Regions from separate parts of the Arthrobacter sp. 9MFCol3.1 genome, predicted to be linked through region 2. Evidence: riboswitches for the same ligand, from Rfam matches in the RefSeq annotation. Region 2 holds a riboswitch; each other region holds the start of a gene.
What was found. A riboswitch is a leader RNA that binds a small molecule or an ion and turns the genes downstream of it on or off. The one in region 2 is predicted to bind S-adenosylmethionine.
Positions count from the first base shown of each region.

Region 1 (3,266 bases), on a different contig from region 2:
GGGCTGTGCTCGGCGACGAGCAGGACGGCGCCGCCCCATTCGCCGCCGACGGCGAAGCCCTGGGCAAAGCGCAGGAAGACCAGCAGCGCCGGGGCCCAGTAGCCGATCTGCGCGAAGGTGGGCAGACAGCCCATCAGGAAGGTGGAGACGCCCACCAGGAGGATGCTGACCTGGAGCAGCTGCTTGCGGCCGAACTTGTCGCCGAAGTGGCCGAAGACGATGCCGCCGATCGGGCGGGCCACGAATCCGACGGCGTAGGTCAGGAACGCGGCGATAATGCCGTCGAGTTCCGTGCCCGAGTTGGGGAAGAACGTTTTGCCGAAGACCAGCGTGGCGGCGGAGGCGTAGAGGAAGAATTCATACCACTCAACCACCGTGCCGGCCATAGAGGCCGTTACTACCTTCTTCAGTCCGGACGTTTGGACGTCCGGCTCGTCTGCGCGCGTTGTCGCGGCGTTTTCCGTGCTCATGAGAACTCCTTCGGTGTCGCCTTCGACACCCTGCGGACCATTGGACTGAGGACGCCCGTGATGTAGGGCACATGGCGTCATTCCCCATGAGTATGGACGCTCCCGCGCTGAGCCTCAACGGCCATTAGTGCAGAGCGCATCTGCAAAAATGCACAAGCAGGCGGGCCTAGCGGCCGAAGAAGGTCTCCCGGAGCTGCCCGCTGAGCTGGCCTATTTCGGTCAGGAAGCCGTCGTGGCCGATCGGCGCTTCGATAATGTGCAGTTCCGCTCCGCCCGGCAGGGCCTCGGCCAGCTGGCGGGACTGGGCCGGGAAGTACAGGCGGTCCGAGTCCACCGCCGCCACGAGGAACTCTGCGGTGGCCGGGGCCAGGGCCTCCGAGAGGCTGCCGCGCCCGCGGCAGACATCGTGGCTCATGAGGGCTTCGGTAATGGCGATGTAGCTGTTGGCATCGAAGCGCCGGACCAGCTTGCTGCCCTGGTGGTCCAGGTAGCTTTCCACCTGGTAGCGCCCGCGTCCGGCCAGCGATCCGGCTTCCAGGGGCGTCTCGGACTCCTGGGCGTTCCGGCCAAACCGGCCGTCCAGTTCGGCCGCGGAACGGTAGGTGATGTGCGCGATGCGGCGGGCGAGGGCGAGCCCAGCCTCGGGCTCGGGGCCGCCGTAGTAGTTCCCGCCGTTGAAGTGGGGATCCTGGCGGATGGCCAGCGTCTGGGCCTGCGCAAAGGCAATCTGTTCGGCCGTGCTGCTGGGGCCGACGGAAATCACGGCGCAGCGTCGGACCCGGCTGGGGTAGGTGACGGCCCATTCAAGGGCGCGTGCGCCGCCAAGCGAGCCGCCCACCACGGCGTACCAGCAACCGATGCCCAGGGCGTCGGCCAGCCGCGCCTCGGCAGCGGTGGTGTCGCGCAGGGTCACGAGCGGGAAGCGCGATCCCCAGGGGCGCCCGTCGGGGGCCGGGGTGGAGGGTCCCGTGGAACCGTAGCAGCCGCCCAGGATGTTGATCGAGACGACGAAATACTTGTCCGTGTCCACGGGCGCTCCGGGTCCGGCGAGCTGTTCCCACCAGCCGGGTTCCCCGCTTTCGCCGCGGGTCACATGCGTGTCGCCGGTCAGGGCGTGTTCAATGAGGACAGCGTTGGAGGCGTCAGCGTTCAGGGTCCCCCACGTCTCGTAGGCGAGGACCACATCCGGCAGCAGGACCCCGGATTCGAGCTGCAGATCACCGATCCTGACGGACTGGACGGTCCCGTCCGGGGTCCGGGATGGTTTGGTTTCGGGTACACCCGTGCGGGTGACGGCAATCGTCATGTGAGGACCTATCTTCGCGCTTGCCTGCCGTCAGCTGACCGGCAGGCCAGGTCTTCACCCGGGGCACCCCGCCGCAAAAGGAGGGTTGCCGGCCAGCAAGCCGGGGCTGTCGCTGGCACTCATGACCTGGTACGAGTCTACGAAACACGGTGCGGAAATCACGAAGATTGTGACTTCCATGTGACAGCCCCCTGGCCGGCCGCCCCTTGCGGGGAGGCCGGCCGGGGTGGCTAGGCGGACTTGGCCGCGCGGAATCCGGCGTCGAGGTCCGCGAGGATGTCGTCGATGTGCTCCAGTCCCACCGACAGCCGCACCAGCCCGGGGTTCACGCCGGCGATCGTCTGCTGTTCGGGCGAGAGCTGGCTGTGGGTGGTCGACGCCGGGTGGATCACCAGGGACCGGACATCGCCGATGTTCGCGACGTGCGAGTGCAGTTCGAGGGCATCGACGAACCGCTTGCCTGCCTCCGCTCCCCCGGCGATGTTGAACGCCACGACGGCGCCGGTCCCCTTGGGCCCATACTTGCGGCCGCGCTCGTACCAGGGGCTGGAGGGCAGTCCGGCGTAGGCGACCGATTCGACGTCGTCCCGCCCCTCCAGCCATTGCGCCACCTTGGTGGCGTTGGCCACGTGGCGCTCGACGCGCAGGCTCAGCGTTTCGATGCCCTGGGCGATGAGGAAGGCGTTGAACGGGGACACCGCGGAGCCGAGGTCGCGCAGGAGCTGGACCCGGGCCTTGAGGATGTAGGAAAGGTTCGCGCCCAGTGCGCCGTCGGCGCCGAGGTCGCGGGCGTAGACCAGGCCGTTGTAGGTGGGGTCCGGGGTGTTGAAGCCGGGGAACCGCTCCGGGTCCTTCCCGAAGTCGAAGTTGCCGGAGTCCACGATCACGCCGGCGATTGCGGCGCCGTGCCCGCCGAGGTACTTGGTGGCGGAATGGACCACGATGTCCGCGCCCCACTCGATCGGCCGGATCAGGTAGGGGGTGGAGAGCGTGTTGTCGACCACCAGCGGCACGCCGGCCTCGTGCGCCACGCGGGAGACGCCCTCGATGTCCAGCACGTCCTGGCGGGGGTTGGAGACCACTTCGCCGAAGAACAGCTTGGTGTTGGGCTGGACGGCGTCCCGCCACTGGTCCAGGTTGTCCGGGTCCGCCACGAAGGTCACGGAGATGCCGAACTTCTTCAGCGTGTGGGCGAGCAGGTTGTAGGTTCCGCCGTAGAGGCTGGGGCTGGCCACCACGTGGTCCCCGGCCTCGGCGATATTGAGGATCGCGAACGTCTCGGCGGCCTGGCCGGAGCTGAGCAGCAGGGCCGCGAGGCCGCCTTCCAGGCTGGCCACGCGCTGTTCGACGGCGTCCTGGGTGGGGTTGCCGATCCTCGTGTAGATGGGCGCGAGTTCGGCGAGCGCGAAGCGGTTCGCGGCGCTTTCGGCGCTGGGGAACACGAACGACGTCGTCTGGTAGATGGGCAGGGAACGCGCGCCGGTGGCGCT
Region 1 is NZ_JIBJ01000006.1:24,846-28,111, forward strand. It holds gene C560_RS0107310 (MFS transporter) at 1-470, opposite strand, end outside; gene metX (homoserine O-acetyltransferase MetX) at 637-1,776, opposite strand; SAM riboswitch class IV at 1,788-1,903, opposite strand; gene C560_RS0107325 (bifunctional o-acetylhomoserine/o-acetylserine sulfhydrylase) at 2,007-3,266, opposite strand, start outside.
Region 1: linked by a shared signal. The riboswitch ahead of metX (homoserine O-acetyltransferase MetX) and the one ahead of C560_RS0110595 (DUF1737 domain-containing protein) in region 2 are both predicted to bind S-adenosylmethionine.

Region 2 (3,266 bases):
GTTGAACGCCGGGAGCGTGAACGTTGCCAGCACGGCGTCGAGCATTTCCGGGGCCCACGTGCTGTTCTCCCCCAGGGTCGCGCAGACACCCAGCACCACGGGCGTTCCGTCGGTACGGCGGCGGATCTGGACCTGGACCGGCCCGGTCAGCCCGAGCGTGCGGACGGCGGCCAGACCCAGCTTGCGCACATCCCCGGCCTGATCCGCCGGCACCCTCCGGCTGACTTCGTCGCTGCCGGCGCGTCCATACGGAGTCCTGGTCTTCTCGAGGACCACCGCCACCGGGGCCATCGCGTTGCGTGCCGGGGTGCCGAACACCAGGCACACGTAGTCGGCGCCCGGGATGAATTCCTGGACCAGTTGCCCCGCCGGCAGGTTCTTCCAGCTAACGGAGGCGGTTCCGGCCAGCAGGTGCACACCATGGGAGCCTTTGAAGACCCGCGGCTTGACCACCACGGGGCCGCTGAGGCCGGCGAGGGATGCCGGCGCGGCGGCGAGGTCGCCCGGAACCGCGAACCGGGGCACCGGAATGCCGGCTGCCTGCAGCGCCCAGGTGGTGAACAGCTGATCGTTGGCGAGGGCCACCGCGGCAGGATCACCCACGATGATCCGCACGTCCTGGGCGAATCCGGCGCGGGCCGCGGCCAGGACCGGGAGTTCCACGGTGAGGGTCGGAATGATGACGTTGATGGCTTCGCGGTCCACCAGCCGGCGCAGGTCAAGGATCATGTCCGGGTTCGTTGCCGGCAGGAGCCTGACCGCGGCGGCGGGGGCCTCCCCGCCCTGGCGGGTGTCGGCGCGGGTGTCGGCGCGGGCGTCGGAGCCGAGGTACGGGAGGCCCCGGGCTTCGAGCTGGGCCGCGACGGCCCGTCCGGCGGCGCTGGTAATCCCGGTAACGAGTATGCGCGGGCCCACGATTGCTCCATTCCGCCGTCACCGGCCGGACCGCGGCTGCGGCTCCGACCGTTCCAGCCACCGATTCTCAGACAGCCTGTTGATGGACAGACGAGTCGATTCACGGACTGCTCGATTCACATATGGCTCGAATCACCTGCAGCTCCGCCCGACTCGTCGGACCTAATCCCCCCAGTAGACGGCGAAACGTCCCGGCAGACACGAGTGGGCTGTACCCGAAACTGCAGCCCGCCACTACTCGCCCCGGCCACGGTCCGGTTACGGAACATGACGACGGCCGCGGTGCGGGCCGGCGTCGCAGGTGTTACGTTTTTGGGGAGTAATGAGAACCGGTGCCAAGCCCTGACTGGCCGGTCGGCAACCCTCCCTTTCGCGGCGGGGTGCCTCAGGTGAATACTCGGCATATCGACCATTCGAGCTGCAAGCGTGAAAGAGGAGATCCGTCGTGCCCGACACGTCAATACCCACAACAGCCACCAGTACAGTCCCGGCCGCAGCCTCCAGCGCGGCAACCGCCGGCGAGGAAAGGCTGGCCTACCGCCTGTTCACCGGCGCGGATGACCGCGCCTTTTGCGAGCGGGTGTCAGCCGCCCTGGCCGAGGGCTATGTGCTGCACGGAAGCCCCGCCGCCAGCTTCAACGGAAGCACCGTGATCGTGGCGCAGGCGCTGGTCCTGCCGGCCGCGATTGCAAGTGCGGACGCCGCCGTGGCCAATGCGGTTGATGAGCTCGACGCCGACGAGTTTGGCGCCGACGGGGTCTTCGCGGGCCACGCATGAGCTACGCCGGAGACCTCAGCCCGGATGAGGCATGGGCCAAGCTGGAGGCCGGGGCCATCCTGGTGGATGTCCGAACCGAGGGCGAATGGGCCCACATCGGTATCCCGGACACCGCGGCCGCGGGCGAAAGCCGCAACGATCCGCTCTTCATCCAGTGGAACCTCGCCGGCGGCACGCCGAACCCGCACTTCGTGGAACAGCTAAGGCAGCAGGCGCCGGAGGACACCGCCGTCGAACTTGTGTTCCTTTGCCGTTCCGGTGCCCGGTCGATCGCCGCCGCGACGGCCGCGACGGCAGCCGGCTTCACCTCCTATAACGTCCTTGAGGGCTTCGAAGGCGAGACCGACCGCTTCGGCGAACGCACCGTCAACGGCTGGAAGAACCGCGGCCTGCCCACCAACCTCGGAAAGATTTAAGTGACTTTCAATCCCGACGCCGCCGGCTGGGCGGCCGACACCCAGGCTGTCCGCGGCGGCCTTGACCGCACCGGCTTCCAGGAAACCACCGAGCCGATCTTCCTCAACTCAGGATTCGTCTACGAGTCCGCGGCCGCCGCCGAGCGCGCCTTCACCGGGGAGGACGAGCGGTTCGTCTATTCCCGCTACGGCAACCCCTCCGTCGCCACCTTCCAGGAGCGGCTCCGGCTGCTCGAAGGGACGGAAGCGTGTTTTGCGACGGCGTCCGGCATGTCCGCCGTCTTCACCGCCCTGGGCGCGCTGTTGGCGGCCGGGGACCGGGTGGTCGCGGCCCGCTCGCTGTTCGGCTCGTGCTTCGTGATCCTCAACGAGATCCTGCCGCGCTGGGGTGTCGAGACGGTCTTCGTGGACGGCCCGGACCTGGAGCAGTGGCAAGCCGCGCTGTCCGAGCCGACCACCGCGGTGTTCTTCGAGTCGCCGTCGAACCCCATGCAGGAAATCGTGGACATCGCCGCCGTGAGCAAACTGGCCCATGCCGCCGGTGCCACGGTGGTGGTAGACAACGTCTTCGCCACCCCGCTGCTGCAGCGCTGCGGCGACCTCGGCGCGGACGTAGTGGTCTACTCCGGCACCAAGCACATCGACGGCCAGGGCCGGGTCCTGGGCGGGGCCATCCTGGGCACCAGGGACTTCATCGACGGGCCCGTCAAACAGCTCATGCGGCACACCGGTCCGGCACTTTCGGCGTTCAATGCCTGGGTGCTCACCAAGGGCCTGGAAACCATGGCCCTACGCGTCAACCATTCCTCGGCCTCGGCGCTGCGGCTGGCCGAATGGCTCGAGGGACAGCCTGCGGTCGGCTGGGTAAAGTACCCGCTGCTGCCGTCCCACCCGCAGTACCGGCTGGCGGTGCAGCAGATGAAGGCCGGCGGGACGGTTCTCACCCTGGAGCTGCAGCCCTCCCCCGGCCGCACGGCGAAGCAGGCCGCGTTCGCACTCCTGGACGCGCTGCGGATCATCGACATCTCCAACAACCTCGGCGACGCCAAGACGCTCATCACGCACCCGGCCACCACCACGCACCGCGCGATGGGGCCGGAAGGCCGAGCGGCGATCGGGCTCAGCGACGGTGTGGTCCGGCTTTCGGTGGGCCTGGA
Region 2 is NZ_JIBJ01000008.1:168,680-171,945, forward strand. It holds gene C560_RS21570 (hypothetical protein) at 1-915, opposite strand, end outside; SAM riboswitch class IV at 1,234-1,348, shown strand; gene C560_RS0110595 (DUF1737 domain-containing protein) at 1,361-1,693, shown strand; gene C560_RS0110600 (rhodanese-like domain-containing protein) at 1,690-2,109, shown strand; gene C560_RS0110605 (O-succinylhomoserine sulfhydrylase) at 2,110-3,266, shown strand, end outside.

Region 3 (3,266 bases), on a different contig from region 2:
GGCGGGCCAGGTCGACCCAGAGCTGGAGTTCGTTGAACCGGTGCTGCTGGGCTTCCGGGCGCCGCCACTGGCCGCCCATGATGTGGCTGGACGTGTTCATCACGAAGGCGCTGATCAGCAGGCGGGGGCGGGGTCCGTCGAAGCGGGTACTGGGTGTTGAAGTCATGGGGTGCTTTCCGCTGGGGAGGTGGGAAGAGGGTGCTGCGGGCGCTCAGAGGCGCTTGTCCAGGCGCCGGGCAACATAGGACCCGCCCAGCTGAACGATGGTGACCAGCAGGATCATCAGGACAATCGCGGTGATCATGAGCGGAGTTTCGTAGCGGTAGTAGCCGTACCGGATGGCGAAGTCGCCGATTCCGCCGCCGCCCACCAGGCCGGCCATCGCCGAGTAGGAGATGAAGCTGACGGTCATGATGGTGATGGAGCTGACGAGTCCGGGCTTCGCCTCCACAATCAGGACGTCCCGGACGATCTGGGACCGGCTGGCGCCCATGGACCGTGCCGCTTCGACCACTCCGCCGCCGAGCTGGCTCAGGTTCTGTTCCACAAAACGGGCGAAATAGGGAATGGCGTTGAGAGTCAGCGGGACAATGACGGCGGCCGTGCCGATGGTCGTGCCGACGATGAACCTGGTCACGGGAATGATCGCGATCAGCAGGATCAGGAACGGGAACGAGCGGAGCAGGTTGACCAGTCCGTCCAGGACGCGGTGCAGTTTTGGCCGGTGCTTGAGCCCGTTGGGACCGATGGTGTAGAGCAGGACACCCAGCGGTGTCCCGAGGAGCACCGCCAGCGGGATGGCCACCAGCAGCATGGTCAGGGTCTGCCCCATGGCGACGCCGATTTCGGGCAGGACTTCCAGGATGCGGTCAAACATTGATCAGGCCCTCCGACGCGGCTGTGGTGTGGGTGCCCCTCCCGGAGCGGTCCAGCTGGATCTCATCGGAGACCAGGTAGCGGCCGATCGACGTCGCCGGGTGGAAGCCGGGGCGCTGGAGTTCGGTGAGATCGAACTGCTCCACCACCCGGCCCTCTTCCATGACCGCGACGTTGTCCGCGATGGCCTTGATGACGTTCATCTCGTGGGTGACCACCACGATCGTGATGCCGAATTCGGCGTTGACGTCGGCCAGGTACTGCAGGACCGATGACGTCGTCCGAGGATCAACGGCCGACGTCGGCTCGTCGCAGAGCAGCACCTTGGGACCGGTGGCGAGGGCGCGGGCGATCGCCACCCGCTGTTTCTGGCCCCCGGAGAGTTTGGCCGGATATGTCCCCGCCTTGTCGGCGAGGTCCACGATTTCCAGGGTTTCGGCGGCCCGCCGGCGGCGTTCTGCCTTCCCGACGCCGGCGAACTTCAGGGACAGCTCCACATTTTCCTGGGCCGTGAGGTTGTTGAGGAGATTGAAGTGCTGGAAAATCATGCCGATGTCGTGCCGCTTGGTCCGGAGCTCGGCGTCGGAGAGGGTCACCAGGTCCACGCCGTCCACCAGGACGCGTCCCGACGTCGGGCGCTCGAGGAGGTTGATGTTGCGCAGCAGCGTGGATTTGCCGGCGCCGGAGAACCCGATGATGCCCTGGATGGTGCCCCGCCTGATGTGCAGGCTGACGTCGTCGACGGCCGTGAAAGGGCCTGCGGCCGAAGCGAAGGACGTGCTGACATTCTGGATCTCGATCACTGGCCCCCACCTGCTCGGGGCCGCGGCGCTGCCGCTGTCTGCGTGTTCATGATTTCCTCCGGGCTCGCCCGAGGAAAGCCCTGGGTCCTGGCGTCCGGGCAGCGCTGAGCGAAGCCGCGGAGCCTCAGAACACAGTGGTTCTCCATCGGTCCTGGCGGTAGCACCGTCCTCAAAGAGGGGGTTGCTGCGGCGTCACAGAGCCAGATCTCTCAGCCGCTCGGGATGGTTACGAGTCCATCTCACACGGCAATGCGGCGGATACGGAAAAAGCCGGTCACATTTTGTAACCGACTCTTCCCAACCTGTTGATCGTCATTCCCGGGCCGTTAGATGCCCACGCGCCAGCCTTCGCGGGCCGGGCACGCGTCCACGACGACGTCCAGCCCGGCGGCCTTGGCGCGGTCCGCCGCGGCGTCGTCGAAGACGCCCAGCTGCAGCCAGACGGCCTTGGCGCCTACGGCGATGGCCTCGTCTATGACTGCCCCCACCCTGTGGGAGTTGACGAAGCAGTCCACGACGTCGATCGGGTGCTTCTCCGCCGGGATGTCCGCCAGGGAACGGTACCCCTTCTCCCCGTGGACGTCGTCGCCGGGAAGGTTGACCGGAATGATGGTCATGCCCATACGGTCCCGGACATAGAGGGAGACTTCGTACGCCGAGCGCCATTCGTTGGTGGTCAGGCCCACCACCGCCCACGTGCCTTTGGTTCGCATGAGGCGGTCAATGACTGCCGGATCGTTAACATGGGCCATGCATCAACCTTACTCCTGCGGCCTTTGCGGACAATCGTCGAATAAATGAATGATTTCGACCGCGCGCAGGCCGGGTGAACGAATATTACAGCGGTCCCGGGCGTCGATTTTGTGGAATCCCGCATCTCGGCTCTAGTAGGTAATGACCATCCCGAGCGGCCGAGAGACCTGGATCGATGACGCCGCAGCAACCCCCGGTGACGTGAGACGACCATTCCCACGGAACTGTTCCGCCCTCCTTCGAGGAAATTCGAGGGAACCGGAGGGACCAAGGGTGCTACTGCCAGGACCGATGGAGTGCAGCAATGACCCCTGAGAACTATTCCGCCCTGCCCACCTTTGCCCGGACTGCGTCCGAGGCATTCCCACAAACCACTTCGGACGCGACGGCGAACGAAGCAGGGCCGCGTGACGCGCCCGGCTCCTCTCGCGGCTCTTCGGGATGGTCCCTGAACGAGCCCACGGACGACGCAGTGCACGGCGTCCCCACCGACGGGCCGGCGCGTCACCGCAGCACCACCCCCGGAAACCACCCTCCCCGGCACGGCGCCGCCGCGACCGCGGGAACTGCCCAGGCAGAGACGGTTGCGTTCTGGGAAACCCAGGCTCTCCGCCTCGACTGGGCCGACGTGCCCGGCGCCGCAACGGAGCGTGCCAAGCCCTGGCACACCGCGCACCGCCGGGTCCCGGCCGACGTCGAGGCCGGCGTCGGACCGCAGATCACCTGGTTCGAAGGGGGCAGACTCAATGTCGCCTACAACTGCGTCGACCGCCACGTAGCGGCGGGGCGCGGGGACAAGGTGGCCCTGCACTTCGAGGGCGAGCCCGGTGACCG
Region 3 is NZ_KK211131.1:262,985-266,250, forward strand. It holds gene C560_RS0118600 (LLM class flavin-dependent oxidoreductase) at 1-166, opposite strand, end outside; gene C560_RS0118605 (methionine ABC transporter permease) at 212-877, opposite strand; gene C560_RS0118610 (methionine ABC transporter ATP-binding protein) at 870-1,679, opposite strand; SAM riboswitch class I at 1,819-1,908, opposite strand; gene C560_RS0118615 (CoA-binding protein) at 2,006-2,431, opposite strand; gene acs (acetate--CoA ligase) at 2,737-3,266, shown strand, end outside.
Region 3: linked by a shared signal. The riboswitch ahead of C560_RS0118610 (methionine ABC transporter ATP-binding protein) and the one ahead of C560_RS0110595 (DUF1737 domain-containing protein) in region 2 are both predicted to bind S-adenosylmethionine.